DNA from 3 places in the Mycobacterium appelbergii genome. Region 2 is predicted to be linked to each of the others. Evidence: riboswitches for the same ligand, from Rfam matches in the RefSeq annotation. Region 2 holds a riboswitch; each other region holds the start of a gene.
What was found. A riboswitch is a leader RNA that binds a small molecule or an ion and turns the genes downstream of it on or off. The one in region 2 is predicted to bind cobalamin.

Region 1: another riboswitch for cobalamin. It lies ahead of M1247_RS27285 (ABC transporter substrate-binding protein); the one in region 2 lies ahead of cobN (cobaltochelatase subunit CobN).
Region 3: another riboswitch for cobalamin. It lies ahead of metE (5-methyltetrahydropteroyltriglutamate--homocysteine S-methyltransferase); the one in region 2 lies ahead of cobN (cobaltochelatase subunit CobN).

The regions. Positions count from the first base shown of each region.
Region 1 is NZ_JAMQTH010000013.1:219,532-222,805, forward strand. Features, by position in the region: gene M1247_RS27280 (methyltransferase) at 1-777, opposite strand, end outside; cobalamin riboswitch at 873-1,059, shown strand; gene M1247_RS27285 (ABC transporter substrate-binding protein) at 1,129-2,142, shown strand; gene M1247_RS27290 (DUF3375 domain-containing protein) at 2,309-3,274, shown strand, end outside.
Region 2 is NZ_JAMQTH010000004.1:173,472-176,745, reverse strand. Features, by position in the region: gene M1247_RS10885 (DUF7937 domain-containing protein) at 1-284, shown strand, start outside; gene M1247_RS10880 (cutinase family protein) at 477-1,310, shown strand; cobalamin riboswitch at 1,330-1,471, shown strand; gene cobN (cobaltochelatase subunit CobN) at 1,503-3,274, shown strand, end outside.
Region 3 is NZ_JAMQTH010000010.1:48,261-51,534, forward strand. Features, by position in the region: gene metE (5-methyltetrahydropteroyltriglutamate--homocysteine S-methyltransferase) at 1-1,779, opposite strand, end outside; cobalamin riboswitch at 1,915-2,137, opposite strand; gene M1247_RS22680 (enoyl-CoA hydratase) at 2,205-2,957, shown strand; gene M1247_RS22685 (dihydrolipoamide acetyltransferase family protein) at 2,958-3,274, opposite strand, start outside.

The sequences.
Region 1 (3,274 bases), on a different contig from region 2:
GGGGACGCTGTCGAAGAAGGACCCCTCCACGACCTGCACGCGGTCCGCTGTTCCGTACCTGCCCAACAACTCCGGGGCGCCTTCGACGACCTGCGGCAGGTCGTAGAGCACGCCGCGCGCCGAAGGAGCCGCGAGCAGGACCGCCGACAGCAGCCGGCCATGTCCGCCGCCCACGTCGGCGATGGTGGTGAACCGGGTGAAGTCATAGGCGGCCACCACCGGGGCGATCGCCAACTCCGACACGCTGGTCATCGCGTCGTTGAAGATCTCGCCGAGGCCGGGCTCGGAGGCGATGTACTCGAATGCGCCCATGCCGCGCAGCTTCGGGACGACGGCTTCCCCGGTGCGCACCGCATCGCCGAGATGGCTCCAGTGCTCGCGGTGCTGGGGGCAGCCGACGAATCGCGCCATCGCCCCGATCGATACGGGTGCATCCGTGCGCAGGGTGTCGGCGAGCGGGTTCAGCGCATAGCGCCCGTCGCGGGTACGACGGAACACCCCGTCGCCGACCAGCGCGCGCAACAGTCGGTCCACCGCGTCGGTATCAGCGTTGATGCGCCGGGCCAGCTCATCGGGCCGTAGCGGTCCGTCCGCCAGCGCGTCGGCGATCCCGAGTTCGGCGGCCACGGTGATGCCCTGTGCCACCCAGCCGCCAAGGATCATCTCCAGCATCGCCACGGGCGGCGGGACCGAGCGTTGGTAGAGGCGGCGTAGGTGGTGGCGGACGCGTTCGGCAGCGCGAACCAACCTGACCGGCGGCACCTTGGCGGTAGTCACCGGATGACTGTAAAGCCGGCATGACCGGGGTACCCGATTGTCGATTAATGAAAACGATTATCATTAATCCGATGATTGAGTCGCCGGATGCGCTGGTATGGTCCGGTCGAGCCAGTCGAACCCAACCAGGTTGGGTCAGGGAATCCGGTGGGAGACCGGAACTGACGCGCAGCGGTGTGGAGGACGGGCGGAGCAGCGGCCACTGGCCCCGTCGAGGGGCTGGGAAGGCGCTCCGCCCGGATGATCCCGAGTCCGAAAACCTGCTGGCTCGGGCCTTGACGCCGTCCGGCGGCGCGAGGCTCGACCATCGGATGGACTCCGCGATCGAGTCCCGGATCGGAAGGCGCCGTCGTGTCTGAACGTTTTCGCCTCATTGGCCCGCTTGTGCTCGCAGTCCTGCTCATCGCAGGTTGCGGTGCCGGCACCGGGCAGTCCCCGGAACCCGCTGCCGGGCCGCCCGGATACCCCGTCACGCTGGAGAATTGCGGACGCACGGTGACCGTGAAAGCGCCACCGCAACGCGCGATCTCGATCAACCAACCCGCGACCGAGCTGCTGTTGACGCTCGGGTTGGGCGACCGGATCGCAGGCAGTGCCTCGTGGAGCGATTCTGTGCGTCCCGAGCTCGCCGCCGAAAACGCCAAAGTGCCTGTGTTGACCCGTGATTTCCCTTCGCTCGAACGGGTGTTGAAAGAAAATCCCGACTTGGTCTACGCCACCTTCGACTGGTCTTTCACCAACGAGGGTGTCGCCCCTCGTGAGCGGTTCGAGCGTCTCGGTGTGCCCACCTATCAGTCGTCCAGCGAATGTGGCGGCCAGGATGCTGATCAGCAACGTGCGCTCACCTTCGACGACATGTACGGCGAAATTGCCGATGTGGCAAAGATGTTCGGTGTGCCCGACCGTGGCGACCAGCTGACCTCCTCGCTGAAAGCGCGAATGGTCGACGCGGGTGAGGGGGCCGATGCCGACGGCGTCTCGCTGATGTGGTGGTACGCCGGAACCAAGGCGCCTTACATCGCTGGCTGCTGCGGTGCGCCCGGGATGATCACCACCGCGGTCGGCGCACACAACGCCTTTGCCGACAACCGCCAACTGTGGCCGGAGATCTCGTGGGAGGCGATCCTGGACCGCGACCCCGATGTGCTCGTGCTGGCCGACCTCACCCGGGGCGACGACGGCGACAGCGCCGCCGCCAAGATCCGCTTCCTCGAAACCGATCCGGTCGCCAGAAGACTGACCGCGGTACGGGAACGCCGATGGATCGTGTTACCGGGAACCGCGATGGACCCTTCGCTGCGCAATGTCGACGCCGTCGAGACAATCACGGCCGGGCTGCGTGCCCTGAACGAGGCTGACAAATGAGCGGCCCGCCCCGCAGGCCCTGATCCAGGCGGGGTCTCCGCCGTCGTTGGATGCCACTTCCGCGGAGGCCTCCTGGCAAATGTCCTGTCGCCGGCGCCGCCTACAGTAGGACCGATGAAGACGTGTCTCTGCCGGCCGGTATGCGCCGGCCGGGTGCTGTGGTCGCATGCAGCACGCTGAGGTAGGCCGTCCGTCGCTGGAAGACCTCTACGAGCTCAACCAGGCGGTGGCAGATTCGCGGTCGTTGCGGTTGCTGGTGACGAACAACCTGGCCACCTACGTGACGCTGATGGAGCGCCACCTGGACCGGGGGGTCAAGGTGGCCGAACCGGAGCTGGTGGTCGCGCTTGAGCGTGATCTGGCAGCCATGGACACCGAAAGCGAGCAGTCGGGTCTGCAGCTGATCAAGTACTGGGCCAGCCAGGGCTGGCTGCACCGAATCTCCGAGCCGGTCGGTGACGGGGAACGCAATGTGTGCTACCTCACCTACGAGGCGCGCGCGGTGCTGGATTTCGCCCGCCGGATGCGTCGCGAGGACACCATCGCCACCGGTGGGTCGATCACCGGCATCGCCGCCGGGCTGCGGCGGGTGGCCGGGCAGGTGAGCAACGACCCCGACCGGATCCGTGCCGACCTCGAACACGAGATCGACAAGCTGCGTGCCGAACTGGACGCACTGGAGGAGGGCCGCAGGCCCGAACCCGACTTCGTCGACGTCGAGGACGATGCCAGGGCCATCGCGTTGCAGATGGAACAGATCATCTCCGACATCGGTCAGTACGGCAGCATGCTGAACCGCATCACCACCCGCTTGCTCGACGCCTCCGCGGACACCGATCTGGGCTACCGGGAACGGCAACGGCAGCTCTTCGACGATTACGAGTCATTGTTCGCCTCAAGGGAAAGCGCCTCGTATTCGGCCTTCACCCGGATGGTGCAGGACCCTGCTCAGCGGGCCGGACTGGTGGCCGACATCGAGATGGTCACAGGCGCGCTGCCCTCCCTCGATCCGGGCCTGCGCGAGGTGATGAGCGGATTCTTCAACCTGGTGTCCGCGCAGACCGCCGAGGTGGGCCGGACCAGACAACGTTGCGCCCGCCGGATCAAACGCTTTGTCGCCTCGGGCACCCTG
Region 2 (3,274 bases):
CCGGTCCGCTGGCGGGCTATCTGGTTCGCCGTGAGGCCCGGGCAGCCAAGCCGGTGACCGCCCCGCCGTCGCGACCGCAACCGCAGCCGCCCAGCGAGGAGGACTCGGCGCCGCCGACCATCGTCCGGCGTCCCCGCGCCGCGGCCGTCCCCAAAATTGTTCGTCTCAAAGAGGATTCGACGACAGCGCTGCCCGCACCGCCCACCGCCGGCATCGAGGTACCCACCACCACGCTGCGAATCCAGCGACGCCCGCAGCGACCACCGGGCAACCAGGACGGGTGATCGGGCGTCGCGGCACGGCGCACCTGGGCCGCCAATGGCACTGCAAATAATGAGAATTCTATTTGGTTCTTGTGGAAACTCTATGTCTCTTCCTTACGATGAGCGGCCAATGCCAAGCTGTGTCAGCATGATTCGGTGGGGAGATTCAGAATCGCCGGGGTGGTTGCTGTGCTGGCAGCGTCGGCTTCTGTGATGCCTGCTGTGACCGCACCTTCTGCCGAGGCGGCACCGTGTGCGGATGCCGAGGTGATCTTCGCCCGTGGCACCACCGAACTTCCAGGCGTCGGCCCCACGGGGCAGGCGTTCGTCGATTCGCTGCGGTCCCACGTCGCCCCGAAATCGGTGGAGGTGTACGGCGTCGATTACCCGGCCACAACGGATTTCCCGACAGCCGTCCAGGGCATTGCCGACGCCAGGGAACGCGTGATCACCACCGCCGCGAATTGCCCCGACACCAAAATGGTGCTCGGCGGGTTCTCCCAGGGCGCCGCGGTGATCGGGTTCCTCACCTCGAGTGTGGTGCCCGACGGCGTCTCCCCGCTGGATGTGCCCGCGCCGATGCCCGCCGAAGTTGCCGACCATGTGGCCGCGGTTGCGCTGTTCGGCACACCGTCGCCCCGGTTCATGAAGGTGCTGAACGACCCACCGGTCACGGTCGGGCCGAACTACGTGGCCAAAGCGATCGATCTGTGTGTGGACAACGACCTGGTCTGTGACCCCACGGGCAGAAGCTTCGCGGTACACAATCAGTACGAACAGGCCGGAATGGTCGACAAGGGCGCCGGGTTCGTGGCCCAGAAACTGCAGGCCGGGTGGGCGGCGGAGGAGCGGGACCCCGATCGACCCGCTCCGCCGACGCAGCCACAGCCGACGCAGCCGCCGCCGACATTCTCGCCGGTGTCCGGGCCCGCGGCCACGCCGCCGGTACAGCACATCGGCGCCACGCCGGATACCGCGCCGGGCCCGACGCCGCTTCCCGGGCCTGCCGCCCCGCCGTCAGCGGCACCCGTCGCTCCGCTGGCCTGACGCAGCAGGCCGCAGGCCGGAACCTGAGGTGCATTAGGATGGCCGGATCACGTCTCGTGGCGTAGGAACCCGGTGCAATCCCGGGGCGGTTCCGCCACTGTGAGGGTCGCTGGATGGGCAACGGCCTCGAGCCAGATACTGGCCACGAGACATCCCACGATAAGGGGCGAGAACCCCGAGTAGGAGCCGACCATGTCGCATGCTTCGTCCGAAGCCCGCCGCATCGCGCTGCTGTCCACGTCCGACACCGACCTGCTGTCCGCGCGCGCCAGTGGTGCGGCCTATCAGCTCGGCAATCCGTCTCGCCAAGACCTCGGGCCGGTCATTCGCGGTGCCGATGTCGTGGTGCTGCGGGTGCTCGGATCCTCCGCGGAGATCGAATCGGAGCTGGCCGAACTGCGAGGCAGTGGGCTGCCTCTGGTCGTGCTCGGCGGAGAGCGTCAGCCGAGCGCGGAACTGATGGAGTGTTCCACCGTTCCGATCGGCCTGGCCGCCCAAGCGCATCGCTATCTCGCCGAGGGCGGCCCGACCAACCTCGGCCAGTTGCACGCATTCCTCTGCGACACAGTGCTTCTCGCCGGTGAAGGGTTCGATGAACCCGTGGTCATCCCCGAGTGGGGCTATGGCCGCCGGGACGCCCGTCCCGTCTCGGCGCCGGATAAAGCGCAGGTCGGCGTGCTGTATTACCGCGCGCACGAAATCAGCGGCAATGCCGATTTCGCGCATGCCCTCGTCGACGCGATCGACGCGACGGGCGAGGCGACCGGCGTACCGATCTTCGCGTCATCGCTGCGCAGCGCCCCGCAGGAGTTGTTCGACGCGATGGGCGCCCTGGACGCCCTCGTGGTCACCGTGCTCGCCGCGGGTGGCTCCAAACCGGCCGAAGTCAGCGCAGGCGGGGACGACGGATCGTGGGACATCGAGCGCATCGCGGCCCTCGACATTCCCGTGTTGCAGGGCTTGTGCCTCACGTCGTCACGCGCGGACTGGGAGGCCAGCGACGACGGCGTGACGCCGCTCGACTCGGCCACCCAGATCGCGATACCGGAGTTCGACGGGCGGATCATCACCGCGCCGTTCTCGTTCAAGGAAATCGATCCCGACGGGCTACCGCACTACGTCGCCGACCCCGAACGCTGCGCCCGTGTCGCCACCATCGCGGCGAAACATGCACGCCTGCGCGGCATCCCGAACAGCACGAAGAAGTTGGCGCTGGTGCTGTCGGCGTACCCGACCAAGCACTCGCGGGTCGGCAACGCGGTCGGTCTGGACACGCCGGCCTCCGCGGTGCGGTTGTTGCGGCGGCTCGCAGACCACGGGTACGACGTCGGCGACGGATTCGGCGTGCTCGGCATCGACGACGAGACCGAAGCGGGCGACCGGCTGATCCACACTCTCATCGCCGCAGGCGGACAGGATGAGGAGTGGCTGACCACGGCCCAGCTCACCGACGCCCACGTGCGGGTCACCACCGAGCAGTACGCCACCTGGACAGCTGATCTGCCTGCGGGCCTTCGTGACTCGATGACCGAAGCGTGGGGGGCCGCGCCCGGCCGGCTGTTCGTCAACGATGCAGGCGAGATCGTGGTTGCGGCACTGCGATCCGGAAACATCGTGCTGATGATCCAGCCGCCTCGCGGCTTCGGCGAGAATCCGGTCGCGATCTACCACGATCCGGACCTGCCGCCCAGCCACCACTACCTCGCGGCGTACCGGTGGCTGGAGCAGGGTTTCGGCGCGCATGCGGTCGTGCATCTGGGAAAGCACGGCTCGATGGAATGGCTGCCGGGGAAGAACGCCGCGCTGTCGGCCGCGTGCGCCACGGACGCGACGATCGGTAACCTGCCGCTGATCTATCCGTTCCTGGTCAACGATCCGGGGGAGGGTGCGCAAGCCAAGCGACGTGCCCACGCCACCATCGTCGACCACCTCATCCCGCCGATGGCCAGGGCCGAAACCTACGG
Region 3 (3,274 bases), on a different contig from region 2:
CTGCAGATCGATCGTCTCGTCGCGGATGGCCAGGGCCACCTGCGCGGCGGTGTCGGCCAGGGGCTGGTCATTGCGGACGAACGACCACGCCAGGATCGTCACCGGACCGGTGAGCATGCCCTTGACCGGCTTGTCGGTCAGTGATTGCGCGTAGGTGATCCAGTCGACGGTCATGGGGCGGGGCCGGTGGACATCGCCGTACAGGATCGGCGGGCGCACGCACCGGCTGCCGTAGGACTGCACCCAACCGTTCTGGGTGGCGAAGAACCCCTCGAGTTGCTCGGCGAAGTACTGCACCATGTCGTTGCGTTCCGGTTCCCCATGCACGAGCACATCCAGGCCGAGCTTTTCCTGCAGCGCAATGACATCGGCGATCTCGGACTTCATCCGCCGCTCGTACTCGGCAGCGTCGATCTCCCCGGATCGCAGGGCCGCGCGCGCCACCCGGATGGCAGACGTCTGCGGATACGAGCCGATGGTCGTGGTCGGCAGGTCAGGAAGGTGCAGGCGCTCGTTCTGTGCCTTGCGACGTCCGGCGGCCGGGCCGCGCTCGGTGCCCGACGCGATGATCGAGGCGATGCGGGAACGGACGCGGTTGTTGTTCAGCCGTGGATCGGACCGACGTGACGCGATCGCCGCATTGGAGGCGGCCACCTGTCCCGCAATCGCTTCACGACCCTCTTTGAGGCCCCGTGCCAACGCGACCACCTCGGTGACCTTCTCAAACCCGAACGCCAGCCAGCTGCGCAGCGCCGCGTCCAGATCCGGCTCGGCTTCCAGCGTGTACGGAACATGCAGCGTCGAGCAGGATGTCGACACCGCCACGGCCCCCGCCGATCCCGACAGGGTGGCCAGTGTTCCCAACGCGGCTTCCAGGTCGGTCCGCCAGATGTTGCGGCCGTCGACGATGCCCGCGACGACGGTCTTGTCCTGCAGCTCCGGTACTGCTGCAACGGTTGAGATGCCGCCCGCGGCCAGGTCCACGCCGATGGCCTCGACGGGCGTGCGAGCCAGTGCAGGGAGCGCATCGGTCAATTCGCCGAAGTAGGTCGCGACGAAGATAGGGGGCCGCTTGGCCAGACCACCGAGCCGGGCATAGGTTCGCTCGGCCAGTTCCGCGGTGGTGTCGAGCATGTCGGTGACCAGTACCGGTTCGTCGAGTTGCACCCACTGCACGCCGCGTTCGGCGAGCAGATCGAGCAGCGCGGCATACGAGTCGAGAAGTTCGTCGAGGCGCTCGATCGGAGCCGGACCACCGTCGACCGCCTTGGACAGCGTAAGGAACGTGATCGGGCCGATGATCACCGGGCGCGACGTGATGTCTTGTGCGCGAGTCTCCTCCAGCTCGGCGAGGACCTTGGCCGGATTGAGCGAGAATCGAGTCTCGGTGCCGATCTCGGGCACCAGGTAGTGGTAGTTGGTGTCGAACCACTTCGTCATTTCCAACGGCGCGATCTCGTCGTTGCCGCGCGCCGCCACGAAGTAGCGCTCCAACTCATCGCCGATACCGGTCACCCGGGGTGGTAGCGCGCCGACCAGGACAGCCGTGTCGAGCATCTGGTCGTAGTAGGAGAAGGTGTTGACCGGTACGGAATCCAACCCGGCCGCGGACAGCGACTTCCAGGTGTCGCTTCGCAATGCCGCCGCAACAGATTCGAGTTCGGCGCGGTCGATGCGGCCGGCCCAGTACTTTTCGACGGCCCACTTGAGCTCGCGGTTGGGGCCGATCCGCGGAGAGCCGGTGATCGTGGCGGTGAACGGTGTGGCGGTTGTCCTCATATGACGTCCTTCAACTGCGACGGGGATGGTCACCGCCACCAGGGACCTGACCGATCGCTGACGCGGCGCGCCATTGCGTGCAGCGACGACGTCGGTCACGCGCCCATTCCGCGAGGCGATGAACCACCGGGCGCGGCGCGCCCGGTACAGCCGGCAGGTCTTCGGACTCGCAGGCACGCACGTTGTCGTACACCTAATGGCCGTCGCTTCCCAGCTGCAGAGATCTGCGCGCCAGTGCTGATGACGGCGGTCGTTCCTGCACACCGCTGCGGGACAGTCCCGGATTCCCACCGGGTTCCCTCTCACGCCACACCGCAATCGGCATGCGGCGTTCGACGCCGACACGAACCGAAATCCGCGCCGACGAACCAGCTGCGATGCCCAGACTACCCGTGACGAAACACCGGCACGGCTAGTCTCGACCCGTGGCCGAATCTGTTCTCAGCGACGTCGCAGACCACGTCGCCCTCATCACCATCAACGATCCCGACCACCGCAATGCGGTGACGCTGGAGATATCGACCGCGCTGCGCGCCGCGGTCGACGAGGCCGAGGCCAACGCCGACGTGCACGCCGTGATCGTCACCGGTGCAGGCAAAGCCTTCTGTGCGGGAGCGAATCTCACCGCGCTCGGCGAAGCCACCGAAGACGGCCTGCGCGCGATCTACGACGGATTCCTGGCCATCGCGAACTGCGCGCTGCCCACGATCGCCGCCGTCAACGGTGCCGCAGTGGGTGCGGGCCTGAATCTGGCGCTGGCCGCCGATGTCCGCGTCGCCGGCCCCGCTGCCTTGTTCGATCCGCGGTTCCAGAAGCTCGGCATCCATCCCGGTGGCGGTGCCACCTGGATGATGCAGCGTGCCGTGGGGCCACAGGTGGCCCGCGCCTCGTTGCTGTTCGGCATGCGGTTCGACGCCGAGGCGGCGGTGCGACACGGATTGGCATTGAGTGTGGCCGAGGATCCGGTGGCGGCGGCGCGTGACCTGGCCGCCGGTCCCGCGGCCGCGCCACGCGAGGTGGTCATCGCCACCAAGGCGTCGATGCGGGCCACCGCCAATCCCGGGACCGTCGACGCGGACCAACACCGGATCGCTGTCGACATCGAATTGGGCCCGCAGGCCGCGTCGATCGAATCTCCTGAGTTCGCGCGCCGGCTGGCTGCCGCCAAACGCAGCTAGTTACAGCTCGAGCAGGGCCGATTCCGGCGCCTCGATCAGGTCCCGCAGCTCCACGAGGAATGCGGCGGCCTGCGCACCATCCGCGATGCGGTGATCGAAAGCGCATGTCAGCGACATGGTCGGGCGGGCCGCAACCGCGCCGTCGACCACCACCGGACGAGGTTTGACCGACCCCATGCCGAGGATCGCCGCCTCCGGATAGTTGATCACCGGCACCCCGTCGTCGAGGCCGAGCGCACCGAAGTTCGACACCGTGAACGTCGACCCGGCCAACTCCGCGGGCGTCAGCCTGCCGGCGCGGGCCGCCTCGGTGAGCC